One region of the Streptomyces sp. NPDC102437 genome, then DNA from elsewhere that is predicted to be linked to it. Evidence: predicted binding sites of a transcription regulator. Region 1 holds the regulator's gene; the other holds the start of a gene.
The links. Region 1 encodes HspR, which represses chaperone genes until heat shock. Its sites were predicted from a motif close to TTGAGNNNNNNNNNCTCAA; they were not measured.
Positions count from the first base shown of each region.

Region 2: the regulator HspR is predicted to act here: its motif matches at 1,421-1,439, upstream of lon (endopeptidase La).

Region 1 covers NZ_JBIWKI010000005.1:14,506-17,913, forward strand. Annotated here, with positions in the region: gene ACIRJP_RS08230 (hypothetical protein) at 1-39, opposite strand, end outside; gene ACIRJP_RS08235 (helix-turn-helix transcriptional regulator) at 168-1,154, shown strand; gene ACIRJP_RS08240 (heat shock protein transcriptional repressor HspR) at 1,255-1,701, opposite strand; gene dnaJ (molecular chaperone DnaJ) at 1,703-2,887, opposite strand; gene grpE (nucleotide exchange factor GrpE) at 2,981-3,408, opposite strand, start outside.
Region 2 covers NZ_JBIWKI010000010.1:260,461-263,868, forward strand. Annotated here, with positions in the region: gene ACIRJP_RS15865 (nucleotidyltransferase) at 1-553, opposite strand, end outside; gene ACIRJP_RS15870 (DNA alkylation repair protein) at 627-1,277, opposite strand; gene lon (endopeptidase La) at 1,462-3,408, shown strand, end outside.

The DNA.
Region 1 (3,408 bases):
CGAGACGGCAAGCGCCGAGCGATGCATTCGCTTATACATAGTCGGCTTCGTCCTCACTTGTGGATTCTTCTCCCCCGCACCTAAGACGATGTCTCACCTGGGCACGCAAGCACCACCGCGTAGATGCATCATGTTCTTGCATGTTCAGGAACCTGGGGGGTGACGATATGACCACAAGCAACACAAAGCCGACACATTCTCATGGGATCACCGAACTGTGCGACGCGGGAGCACGGCTTTACGCCAGTGCTTTGCGGCTGGGACGCATCGCCCGCGCCGAAGTGGAACCGGCGCCCTGCCTGATGGAGTTCGCGCTGCTGCATCCCGATCCGGACGACCCGGCCTGGCTCCGGCCCGTTCCACCGTCCACCGCTCTCGCACAACATCTGCATCCCATCGAGCGCGAGATCCTGGAACGGCGCCGGCACTCGGTCGAACTGACGGAGTCGTTCGAGCCGTTCATGGACATCAGCACCCTGGGGCCGCCCAGCACCCACGCCATCACCGTGCTGGAGGGCATGAACCGGATCAACGCGGCACTCGATCTCGCCACCGCAGAGTGCCGCACCGAAGTGCTCACCGTCCAGCCCGGCGGCGGCCGGAGCGAGGATGATCTCAGCAAGTCGCTGGAGCGCGGCCTGTCCGTGGTCCACCGCGGCGTCGGCATCCGCACCCTCTACCAGCACACCGCGCGCCACAGCCCCAGCACGCTGGCGTACGCGGAACGCATGGCCGACGACAACATGGAGATACGCACCCTCGAAGAGCTCATCGGCCGCCTGATCGTGTTCGACCGGACCGTCGCCTTCATCCCGGCCAGCGACGACGATCAGGTGGCCCTGGAACTCCGTCATCCCGGGCTGGTCGAGTACCTGGCCAACGTGTTCGAGCAGCTCTGGACCAGAGCGGCTCCGCTGCGGGAGGAGGTCAAGTACGAACCGACCTCCCTGGGCATCAGCGGGGTGCAGCGCTCCATCGCCCAGCTCCTCGTGGAGGGCCATGTGGACGACTCCATCGCCCGCCGCCTCGGCATGAATGTCCGCACCTGCCGGGCCCACGTCGCCAAGCTCGCCGCCGCGCTCGGCAGCAGCAGCCGTGCCCAGCTCGGCTATCTGATAGCGCGGTCGGGGATGCTGGAGGAGGAACAGCGCTGATGCCCCGCCCCGCGAGCGGCTTCACCGGTTCGCGGCGGCGTACGGCAAAGGGCCGGGGAACCGGCCCGTAAGCCGCCTCCCCGGCCCTTGGGGCCCGAGTTCAGTCCTTCGGCCGTTTCGGCCGCCAGACCACCAGCGCACTGGTCTGCTGGACGTCTTGATACGGCACCAGATCGCGCCGGTACGAGGCGTGCACCTGGGCCTCGCGCTGCTGCATCGCCTGTGCCGCGCCGTCCACCGCCGCCGAGAGCTCGGCGACGCGCTGCTGGAGCGCGGCGACCTGGTTCTCCAGCTCGATGATGCGCTTGATACCGGCGAGGTTGATGCCCTCGTCCTGCGACAGCTGCTGCACGGTGCGCAACAGCTCGATGTCGCGGGCCGAGTAGCGCCTGCCGCGCCCGGCCGTGCGGTCGGGCGAGACGAGGCCGAGACGGTCGTACTGGCGCAGTGTCTGCGGGTGCAGGCCCGAGAGCTGGGCCGCGATCGAGATCACGTACACCGGGGATTCATCGGTCAGTTCGTACGGATTGCGTCGTCGGCCGTCCACCTCAAGCTCCCTTCGCTGCCTGGAACAGCTCCGCCCGCGGGTCCTGGCCCGCGGTCGCCTTCCGGTAGGCCTCCAGGGCGTCCCTGGCCTCGTTGCTGAGGTCGCCCGGCACCTTCACCTCGACGGTGACCAGCAGGTCGCCCCGGGTGCCGTCCTTGCGTACGGCGCCCTTGCCGCGGGCGCGCATCGTGCGCCCGTTGGGAGTACCCGGGGGCAGCTTCAGCGTGACCGCCGGGCCGCCGAGCGTGGGTACCTTCACGTCGCCGCCGAGCGCCGCCTCCGTGAAGTCGACGGGCACGGTGACCGTGAGGTTGTCGCCCCTGCGGCCGAAGACCGGGTGGGCGTCGACGTGGACCACGACGTACAGGTCACCGGCCGGTCCGCCGCGTTCGCCGGGCCCGCCCTTGCCGCGCAGCCGGATCCGCTGGTTGTCCGAGACGCCCGCCGGAATCCTGACCTGCATGGTCTTGGAGGACTTCGCCCGCCCGCTGCCCTTGCAGACATCGCACGGGTCCTGGGCGATGAGGCCCCGGCCCTTGCAGTCCACGCAGGGATCGGTGAGCGAGAAGCCGCCGCCGGTGCCGCGCGAGACCTGGCCGGTGCCGAGGCAGGTCTGGCAGACCCTGGGGGTGCCGTTCTTGTCGCCGGTGCCGGAACACGCCTTGCAGGGCGCCTGGCTGGACATCCGCAGCGGGACCGTGGCCCCCTCGACGGCCTCGGTGAAGCTGAGCGTCACCTCGGACTCGATGTCCTGGCCGCGACGCGGCTGCACCCGTGTCCCCGTACCGCCCCGGTTGAACAGGCCGCCGAAGACATCGCCCAGACCGCCGCCGCCGAAACCGCCGGCCGCGCCGCCCTGGCCCCCGCCCTGGGCCCCTCCGAAGAGGTCGCCGAGGTCGAAGTTGAAGTTGCCTCCCGCGCCGCCGGGTCCGGCCCGGAAGCCGCCGTTGCCGAAGAGGGCGCGTGCCTCGTCGTACTCCTTGCGCTTCTTGCTGTCACCGAGGACGTCGTTCGCCTCGGAGATCTCCTTGAAGCGCTCCTCGGCCCTGTCGTCGCCCTTGTTGGCGTCCGGGTGGAACTCGCGGGCGAGCTTCCGGTACGCCTTCTTGATCTCGGCGTCGGTGGCGTCCTTGGGGACGCCGAGGACCTTGTAGTAGTCCTTCTCGACGAAGTCCTTCGTGCTCATCGACGTCCCTCCTTCCGGACGATCGGCCATGCGACCGGCCTGCTGGCCGGTCGCATGGCCGGGCGGTGGGCCGCGAGGTGGTCGGACGGAATGTCAGACCTCCTCGGTGCCACCGCTCTCCTCGTCGGTTGCCTTCTCTTCCTTCGTTGCGGCCGGTGTCGCACCCGGCTGGGGTTCGGCCACCGCCACCCGCGCGGGGCGGATGGTGCGCTCGCCGATCCGATACCCCGGCTGCAGGATCGCCACGCAGGTCGTCTCCGTGACATCCGGCGCGTACGAGTGCATCAGGGCTTCGTGGATCGTCGGGTCGAAGGGCTCGCCCTCCTTGCCGAACTGCTGCAGGCCCAGCTTGGCGACGACCGTCTCCAGGGATTCGGCCACCGACTTGAACCCGCCCACGAGTTCGTTGTGGTCCCGGGCCCGGCCGACGTCGTCGAGCACGGGCAGGAGCTCGGACAGGAGACCCGCGACCGCGATCTCCTTGACCGTGGCCCGGTCCCGCTCGACCCGGCGGCGGTAGT
Region 2 (3,408 bases), on a different contig from region 1:
AGAGGCTGCGGCGTTCGGCGTCCGTGGCCGCCTCGGCGGCCCTGCGCCGCCAGCGAGGCAGAGCCAGCACCAGGTCCCCGTTGGTCTCGCGGGCGAGCAGCGGGGTCGGGCGGTAGCGCGGCAGCCGCCCGGCGAGGTCCTCGCCCAGCAGCGGGGTGCAGAGACAGGCGAGGAAGAAGCCGAGGTCGTGCCGTTCGAGCTCGCTGGTGACGGTGTCGGTACTGGTGAGGAGGGCACCGGCACCGTCGATCTGCCCGAAGTCGGCGGCCAGAGCGGCTTCGACGGCACGGGCCGCGGCCTCGTCGGCCCCGGTCGGCCGGGTACGCAGAACCAGCAGCAGATCCAGATCGGAGACACCGGGAACGGCCGTGCCGCGCGGAATGCTGCCGTAGACGTACGCGCTGTGCAGCCGCCTGCCGTCGAACGCCCCGGTGATCCGGGACCGGGCCGCCGCCACCACGGGGGCGAACGCCGCGGGCACCAGGCTCAGCGAACCCTCCCGCCGGATCGTCCCGTCCTCGTTCAGCCCCCGGTCACCGTTGTCGTCGTTCATGGGAGCACTGTGCCCGCACCTGTGCGGCGGGCCGAACGATTTTCGGGCCCGCCGAGGGTCACGGAGCACCCCCTCAGCTCTCCTGCTCCTGTCGTCTGCGTACCAGCTCGGCGATCCAGACCGGAGCGAACGGGGACGTGCAGTTCGGGGGAGTCGGGTAGTCCTTGAGCACTTCCAGGCGCTCGCCGATGCCGATCGCGCGGGCGCGGTACTCGGCGTGCTCGATCCCGATCTGCGCCAGACAGTGGTTCATCGCCCACTGCAGACGGTCCGGGGCGTCCTTCATCTCCGCCTCGACGACATCGAGCAACCCCGCGATGTCGAGACCCTCGGGCTTCTTCGCCACCCGCTCGGTGGTCAGCGCCCAGCCGGCACTCGCGACCACCGGATCCGGGTCGGCGGCCCAGGCCAGTCGCAGCTCCTCGGCGTGCGGGCTCTTCTTCACCGCGTAGTTGACGAGCCAGTCGTGCACCTTGGGGGCGCGCGCCTCGCGCACCATGGCGTCCAGCTCCTCGCGCCCGAACGCCTTCGGGCGGCAGACCAGGATCGCCAGGAGCCTCGCCGCGGTGTCGCCCGTCGCCCAGAGGCCGCCCGCGAGCTCCTGCTGAGTCCCGAGCCGCTTCGCGAGCGCGCGCAGCTTGCCGAGGTTCACCCCGTGATCGTCGCCGCGCTTCTCGTTCACCTTGCGCGCCTTCGGGTCATCGAGCTCGGCGAGCTCGGCCATGACCTGCGGCACCGTCGTCGTCCCGGCCACCTCGGTCTCCTGCCCTTCGCGCGTGAAATTCCAGCGTACGGCCGACACTCGCCCGGCCCAGGCGATCGCTCACAGCGAACACCGCCCCGGGAACAATGGATGGCTCAGGAGCATTGAGTCTGCATAGCTCAACTTGACTGCTGAAGGGGAGATCATGGCTACCGATTCCAATGCGGTCACTCCGCTCGCCCTGCCCGTGCTGCCGCTCGACGACGAGGTCGTGCTGCCCGGGATGGTGGTGCCGCTGGACCTGTCCGACACCGATGTACGTGCTGCCGTGGAGGCCGCGCAGGCCGCGGCCCGTGACGGTGGCGGCAAGCCCGAGGTGCTTCTGGTGCCGAGAATCGACGGTACGTACACCGGTACCGGTGTCATCGGCACCGTCGAGCAGGTCGGACGGCTTTCGGACGGGGATCCGGGCGCGCTCATCCGCGGCCGGGGCCGGGTGCGGATCGGGGCCGGGACCAGTGGGCCGGGCGGGGCACTCTGGGTGGAGGGATCCCGGGTCGACGCGATCGTCCCCGATCCGCTCCCCGGAGCCGCGGCCGAGCTGGTCAAGGAGTACAAGGCGCTCGCCACCAGCTGGCTGAAGAAGCGCGGCGCCTGGCAGGTCGTGGACCGGGTCCAGCAGATCGAGGACATCTCCGCGCTCGCCGACAATTCCGGATACTCGCCCTTCCTCACCACCGCCCAGAAGGTGCAGCTCCTGGAGACCACGGACCCGGTCGCCCGGCTCAAGCTCGCCATCCAGTGGCTCGGCGAACACCTCGCCGAGCAGGACGTCGCCGAGTCCATCGCCAAGGACGTCCAGGAGGGCGTCGACAAGCAGCAGCGTGAATTCCTGCTGCGGCGCCAGCTCGAAGCCGTCCGCAAGGAGCTCTCCGATCTCAACGGTGGGACTGGTTCCGGCGCAGACGAGTCCGACGACTACCGGGCCCGCGTCGAGGCCGCCGACCTTCCTGAGCATGTCCGCGAGGCCGCGCTCAAGGAGGTCGACAAGCTGGAGCGCTCCTCCGACCAGAGCCCGGAGGGCTCCTGGATCAGGACCTGGCTCGACACCGTCCTCGAACTGCCGTGGAACGAACGGACCGAGGACGCGTACGACATCCGGGGCGCGCAGCAGGTGCTCGACGCCGAGCACGCGGGGCTCCAGGACGTGAAGGAGCGCATCACCGAGTACCTGGCCGTCCGCAAGCGGCGCTCCGACCGGGGGCTCGGCGTGGTCGGCGGGCGACGCGGCGGTGCCGTGCTGGCGCTGGTGGGGCCTCCGGGCGTGGGCAAGACCTCGCTCGGTGAGTCCGTCGCGCACGCCATGGGCCGCAAGTTCGTCCGCGTCGCCCTCGGCGGTGTGCGCGATGAGGCGGAGATCCGGGGCCACCGGCGTACGTACGTGGGCGCCCTGCCGGGACGCGTCGTGCGGGCCATCAAGGAGGCCGGCTCGATGAACCCGGTCGTCCTGCTCGACGAGATCGACAAGGTGGGATCCGACTTCCGGGGCGACCCGGCCGCCGCCCTCCTCGAAGTCCTCGACCCGGCGCAGAACCACACCTTCCGCGACCACTACCTGGAGGTCGAACTCGACCTCAGCGACGTCGTCTTCCTGGCCACGGCCAATGTGCTCGAAGCCATCCCCGAGGCCCTGCTCGACCGCATGGAGCTGGTCAGGCTCGACGGCTACACCGAGGACGAGAAGGTCGTCATCGCCCGGGACCACCTGCTCCCGCGCCAGCTGGAGCGGGCCGGTCTGGAGAAGGACGAGGTGACGCTCGACGAGTCCGCGCTGCGCAAGCTGGCCGGCGAGTACACCCGCGAGGCGGGCGTACGGAACCTGGAACGGGCCGTCGCCCGGCTGCTCCGCAAGGTCGCGGCCCAGCACGAACTGGGCGACCGGGAGCTGCCGTTCACGGTCACCGAGGCGGATCTGCGCGCTCTGATCGGGCGGCCGCACCATGTGCCCGAGTCCGCCCAGGACCCGGCCGAGCGCCGTACCTCGGTGCCCGGCGTGGCCACCGGACTCGCGGTGACCGGCGCGGGCGGCGACGTGCTGTTCGTGGAGGCGTCGCTGGCCGACCCGGAGACCGGGGCGTCCGGACTGACCCTC